One region of the Leclercia sp. AS011 genome, then DNA from elsewhere that is predicted to be linked to it. Evidence: predicted binding sites of a transcription regulator. Region 1 holds the regulator's gene; the other holds the start of a gene.
What was found. The regulator PhoB, encoded in region 1, activates phosphate uptake and scavenging genes when phosphate is short. The targets are predictions, from matches to a motif close to CTGTCATAAAACTGNCNNAT.
Positions count from the first base shown of each region.

Region 1 (3,427 bases):
GCGCAGTTCGCGGCTGCGCCGCACCAGCAGTACCTCCACCGGCAGATCGTCCGTCAGCTGCTGAATCTTACGCTGCATGTCGTGCAGGTACTCCTCGGTGGCAATTTCGATATCCAGCCAGACGGGAGGCGTCTGCTCCACGCCACGCCACTGCTCCAGTTGGGCAGCGATGGCCGCCAGATCGCCCTTCAGCACCGCCAGCGGTTGGGTCATGGGCACCTCCAGAGCGTCAACGGCGCTGAGCTTGCCCTGGTCAAAACTCACCAGATGCACGCTTTTGCTTTTGCCGGTTTCATCAAAGCTGAGGGGGATAGGCGAGCCGCAGTAGCGAATGTGGTCGCAGCCGCCAATCTTCTGTGCCCGGTGGATGTGGCCCAGCGCGATATAGTCGGCCGCCGGGAAATGCTGAGCGGGGAAGGCATCCAGCGTGCCGATATAGATGTCACGTACCGCGTCACTTTTACTGGCCCCGACGGTGGTGAGATGGCCGGTGGCGATAATCGGCAGGAGGCTGTCACCGCGCAGCTGGCAGGCGGCGGTATACTGATCGGCATAATAGTGGGTGATGGCCTCTAACAGCTGCTGCTGCTTCTCGATCCCCGAGAGGCCCGCCTGGCTTTTCATCACGTCACGCGGGCGTAAGAACGGGATGGGGCAAAGCACCGCTCCGGGCGTCCCGTCGCGTTTGTGCAGAATTTGCGGCCCGTGCCCGGCGCTGGCCACCACGGTGGTGTTAAGAAAGGCCAGAATTTCACGGGATTCATTCAGCGTGGCCACGGAATCATGATTGCCGGCCACAATCACCAGATGGCATCCGGTCTTCTGCAGGTTGACCACGAAACGGTTATACAGCTCTCGCGCATAGCTCGGCGGCGATCCGGTGTCGAAGATATCCCCGGCCACGAGGATGGCGTCGACCTGGTGGGATTGCGCCATCTCAAGCAGCCAGTTGAGGAAGGCTTCATGTTCGGCGGCGCGGCTTTTACTGTAAAAGTTCTGTCCCAGATGCCAGTCCGAGGTGTGAAGTATGCGCATAACAGATCCGTGGCAAAAAAAAGTAAGCGGGATTATAAACATTCAGGGGGAGGAAGATAACCGCTACAATCAGGGCGGCCAGAAAACAACGGCTTGCCTTTACTGGCGGGCAGGTTTTTCATAAATCTGTCATAAATCTGACGCATAATGACGCCGTATTACAAACATGTAACCTAAATAAGACAGGGCTAAGTATGGCGAGACGTATTCTGGTCGTAGAAGATGAAGCACCCATTCGTGAAATGGTCTGTTTCGTGCTCGAACAAAATGGCTTTCAACCGGTGGAAGCTGAAGATTACGACAGCGCGGTGAATCAGCTCAACGAACCCTGGCCCGATCTGATCCTGCTCGACTGGATGTTGCCCGGCGGCTCTGGTCTGCAATTCATCAAACACATCAAACGTGAAGCCTTAACCCGCGATATTCCGGTGATGATGTTGACCGCCCGTGGGGAAGAGGAAGATCGCGTTCGCGGTCTGGAGACCGGGGCGGATGATTACATCACCAAGCCTTTCTCACCGAAAGAGCTGGTAGCGCGTATCAAGGCGGTGATGCGCCGTATTTCACCGATGGCGGTGGAAGAGGTAATTGAGATGCAGGGTCTGAGCCTCGATCCCACCTCACACCGCGTGATGACCGGTGAAAATCCCCTCGATATGGGGCCGACGGAATTCAAACTGCTGCACTTCTTCATGACCCACCCGGAACGTGTCTACAGCCGCGAGCAGTTGCTCAATAATGTCTGGGGCACTAACGTCTATGTTGAAGACCGGACGGTGGATGTGCATATTCGTCGTCTGCGTAAGGCCCTCGAAACCAGCGGTCACGACCGCATGGTGCAGACCGTCCGCGGCACGGGTTACCGTTTCTCAACCCGTTTCTGAACAATGACAGGAGTGTGACGCGTGCTGGAACGTCTGTCATGGAAAAGGCTCTGTTTTGAACTGATATTGTGCTGTATTCCGGCCCTGATCCTCGGGGCCGTTTTCGGTTATTTACCCTGGTTTTTGCTGGCGGCCGTCACCGGGCTGCTGGTCTGGCACTTCTGGAATCTGCTCCGCCTCTCATGGTGGCTGTGGGTTGACCGAAGCATGACGCCCCCGCCGGGAAGCGGGAGCTGGGAACCTCTGCTGTATGGCCTGCACCAGATGCAGATGCGTAATAAGAAACGCCGACGCGAGCTGGGCAGCCTGATCAAACGCTTTCGCAGCGGCGCAGAATCCCTTCCTGATGCGGTAGTGCTTACCACCGAAGAGGGGGCAATGTTCTGGTGCAACGGACTGGCGCAACAGCTGCTGGGCCTGCGCTGGCCGGACGATAATGGACAGAACATCCTCAACCTGCTGCGCTACCCCGAGTTCGCGCAGTATCTGAAAAAACGCGATTTTACCCGTCCGCATAATCTGGTGTTAAACAATGGTCGCCATCTGGAGATCCGCGTCATGCCCTACAGCGACAAACAGTGGCTGATGGTGGCGCGGGATGTAACGCAGATGCACCAGCTGGAAGGGGCCCGGCGCAACTTCTTTGCCAACGTCAGTCACGAGTTACGCACCCCGCTGACGGTCTTACAGGGCTATCTGGAGATGATGCAGGAGCAGACCCTCGAGGGCGCCCCACGGGAAAAAGCGCTGCAGACCATGCGCGAGCAGACGCAACGCATGGAAGGACTGGTGAAGCAGCTGCTGACCCTCTCCCGCATTGAGGCCGCGCCAACCCTTGCGCTCAATGAAACTATCGATGTGCCGATGATGCTGCGGATGTTAGAGCGTGAGGCGCAAACCTTAAGCCAGCAGCAGCACCAGATCACCTTCGAGGTGGATAACAGCCTTAAAGTGCGCGGCAGTAACGATGAGCTGCGCAGCGCCATCTCCAATCTGGTCTATAACGCGGTGAACCACACGCCCGCAGGGACCCACATTATCGTGCGCTGGCAGCATGCCCCCACCGGGGCGGAGTTCAGCGTGGAGGATGATGGCCCGGGTATCGGCCCGGAGCATATTCCGCGCCTGACCGAGCGTTTTTATCGGGTTGATAAAGCCCGTTCCCGCCAGACGGGCGGCAGCGGACTGGGGCTGGCTATCGTGAAACACGCTATCAATCACCACGACAGCCGTCTCGATATCGTCAGCACGCCGGGCAAAAGCACGCGTTTCAGTTTCGTGATCCCGGAACGTTTGATTGCCAGTAACAGCGCCTGATCAGCCCCCTGTAATCAGATATTGCCACAGGCCAGCGTAAGCTGGCCTGTTTGCTTTGCAGTCAACCGAAGCGCGGGTAAATTTTATACGCCTGATGCTTTTTTGTTCGCATGATTAGCCATGGGTTTTTCTTATAATTGGTGTAATGTTTCAGGTCTGACTTTCAACCTGGCATATTGTTCTGGTTTTAC
Region 1 is NZ_JBBCMA010000001.1:2,515,387-2,518,813, reverse strand. It holds gene sbcD (exonuclease subunit SbcD) at 1-1,035, opposite strand, end outside; gene phoB (phosphate response regulator transcription factor PhoB) at 1,230-1,919, shown strand; gene phoR (phosphate regulon sensor histidine kinase PhoR) at 1,941-3,236, shown strand.

Region 2 (3,427 bases), 140 kb from region 1:
GGATGATCAACCTCGAGCCGAAACATGCCGGGGCAACCCCGCAGGCGAAAGTGGGGGTCGACTATACCTCCGATTCGCAGATTGGCACCACCCTCGATGCCGGGCGTCGCTTTGGCGACAGCGACCAGTTTGGTGCCCGCGTTAACGTCGTTCACCGTGAAGGCGAAGCGCCGGTGGCGAACGATCGTCGCCGCACCACGCTGCTCTCCACCGGTCTGGACTATGCGGGCGACTCGTTCCGCAGCGCCCTGGACCTGGGCTATCAGAAGAAAACCTTCCACGGCTCGGAAACCGGCGTCAACGTGGCTGGGGTGAACTTCGTGCCCGAGCCGCCGAAAAACGATCGCAACTACTCGCAGAAATGGGCCTACAGCAATATCGAAAACGAATTCGGCATGTGGCGCAGCGAGTACGACATCACCGACAGCTGGACCGCTTATACCGGTCTGGGGGCCCAGCACGCCCATGAAGAGGGGCTGTACAGCGGCGCGAAGCTGGCGGACAAGAGCGGCAAAGCGACGGCAACCCGCCTCGATACCAACCGTATCAGCGACAGCGTGAGTGGCATGGCGGGCATCCGCGGCAACTTTGCTACCGGCTTTGTGACCCACAAGGTCAACGTCGGCTACTCGGCGATGACCAAAAACGAGAAAATCGCCTGGAAGATGTCGGCGGCGGCGAACAACCCGGTCACCAACATCTACCACAATACCGGCGTGGATGCGCCACCAAGCACCAACTCCAATGGGGCAGGCGGTAACTACAGCGATCCGCTGACCAGCGGCCGCACCCGCACCCAGGGCTGGCTGCTGAGCGACACCCTCGGCGTGCTGGATGACAAACTGCTCTTCACCGTCGGCGCGCGTCATCAGAAAGTGGTGATCCGCGGCTATAACAAAGTGACCGGCATGGAAAACGCCGGTGACAGCTTCGATGGCGACCGCTGGATGCCGACCTACGGCGTGGTCTACAAGCCGTGGGAGACGGTATCGCTGTATGCCAACCACACCGAGGCGCTGCAGCCGGGTAAAACCGCGCCCAACACCGCCACCAACTACGGCCAGAGCACCGGGATCGTCCACTCTAAGCAGAATGAGGTGGGCGTGAAGGCCGATTTCGGTCGCATTGGCGGCTCGCTGGCGCTGTTTGAGATCAAAATGCCGTCCGCCATTCTCGACAGCCAGACCAAACACTACGGTCTGGATGCCGAGCAGCGTAACCGCGGCGTGGAGCTGAACGTCTTTGGCGAGCCGATGCTGGGCCTGCGTCTGAACGCCAGCGCCACCTGGCTGCAGGCGGAGCTGACCAAAACCAACAATGGGGTGAACCAGGGCAACGACGCCATCGGCGTTCCGTCGTTCTACGGCGTGCTGGGCGCGGAGTATGACATCAAGCCCATCGACGGCCTGACCGCCACCGCCCGCGTGAACCACTCCGGATCGCAGTATGCGGATCTGGCGAACAGCAAAAAGCTGGACAGCTACACCACCCTGGATCTGGGCATGCGTTACCGCTTCGCGGTCAACAATGACCAGAACCAGATGACCGTTCGCGCCGGGATCGAAAACGTCACCGACGAGAACTACTGGTCAAGCGTGGACGACGGCGGCACCTACCTGTTCCAGGGCGAGCCGCGCACCTTTAAGGTTTCCGTCGGCTACGAGTTCTGAGTTCGACCCTCGTTATCCGGGGCAGGGATGCCCCTCCTTCTGACTGTTATAAAAATGTAATCAATTGTTCTTATAGTGTTCCCACTTTGTCATTTCTTAGCCTAAAGAAAGGAAGCCATCGTGGGTAAACCTCTTAAGTCCGTATTCAAAAAAGAACATCGCGACGATGTCAGTAATCCCAGCGCTAATCCGGTATTTTCCAGCGTGGCGGAGATGTTCCTCTCCCGCCGCCGTTTCCTGCAGATGGGTGCCGTTGCCGGTGCCGCCGCCTCCTTCCCCTTTTTACTCAAGCCTGAAAACGCTCTGGCTGCGGTTTCACAGCCTTCAGCCCTGAGCAAAGCGGTGTCGCTCGGCTTTACCAGCATTCCGGTCTCGACCGAGGATAGGGTCAGGGTGCCCGAGGGCTACATCGCGCGTCCTTTCTACCGCTGGGGCGACGCCACCGGCATCAAGGGGAATATGCCGGCATTCAAATTCGACGCCAGCAACACGGCAGACGAGCAGGCGGCGCAGGCGGGCATGCACCATGACGGTATGGCGTGGTTTAGCCTGCCGCAAGGGGAGGAGAGTCCCGGCCACGGCCTGCTGGCGATGAACCACGAGTACATCGACAACGGCATGCTCTTTAGTGACGGCACTGCCAGCTGGAGCCTGGAGAAGGCGCGCAAAGGCCAGAACGCCATGGGCGTATCGATTATCGAAGTGAAAAAGAACGGTAGCGACTGGGAAGTGGTGCGCCCCTCCGGCTTTGCCCGCCGCATCACGGTGAACACCCCTATGCAGCTCACCGGCCCGGCGCGTCAGCAAGAGTTAATGAAAACCGCCGTCGATCCTCAGGGCGAGCAGGTGCTCGGCACCATGCAAAACTGCGCTAACGGTTACACCCCCTGGGGAACCTACCTCACCTGCGAAGAGAACTGGTCGGATATTTTCGTCAAGAAAGGCGAGCGTAACGCCCTGGAGAAACGCTACGGCATCAGCGACAGCGATGAGTCCTACCGCTGGAGTGAAGTGGATGACAGGTTCAACGTGGATAAAACGCCTAACGAGCCGAATCGCTTTGGCTGGGTGGTCGAGATCGATCCCTACAATCCCGATTCCACGCCGCGCAAGCACACTGCGCTGGGGCGCTTCAAGCATGAAGGTGCCGCCGTCTCCCTGGCCGCAGATAAGCGCGTGGTCACCTATATGGGCGATGACCAGAAGTTTGAGTACATCTACAAATTTGTTTCCGACAATAAATACAGTCCGGCGGATCGCGAAGCCAATCTGCAGCTGCTGACCGCCGGCACGCTCTACGTCGCCAGATTCAACGACGACGGCTCCGGCGAGTGGCTGCCGCTGGTCTTTGGTCAGAACGGCCTGGATAAGAGCAAAGGGTTCGAAAACCAGGGAGATTTGTTGATTAAAACCCGTCTGGCGGCCGATGCCGTGGGGGCGACCAAAATGGATCGCCCGGAGTGGATCGCGGTGGATCCACACAGCAGTGGCAGCGTCTACTGCACGCTCACCAACAATAGCGATCGTGGCAAAGAGGGCAAAGCGCCAGTAGATGCGGCCAATCCCCGGGCCAATAACGCCTTCGGTCACATTATGCACTGGTACGAAGAGGGCGGCGATCCTGCTGCGTTACGCTTCAAATGGGACATTCTGGTGCTGGCCGGGCGAACGGATACCGCGGATGAAAAGGCGAAGGGCAGCATGAAGGGGGCCGAATTTGGCAGCCCGGACGGCCTGTCGTTTGACCATCAGGGCGT
Region 2 is NZ_JBBCMA010000001.1:2,378,696-2,382,122, reverse strand. It holds gene WFO70_RS11305 (TonB-dependent receptor) at 1-1,670, shown strand, start outside; gene WFO70_RS11300 (PhoX family protein) at 1,791-3,427, shown strand, end outside.
Region 2: a site for PhoB is predicted at 1,714-1,733, ahead of WFO70_RS11300 (PhoX family protein). Genes of this name have one in related genera too.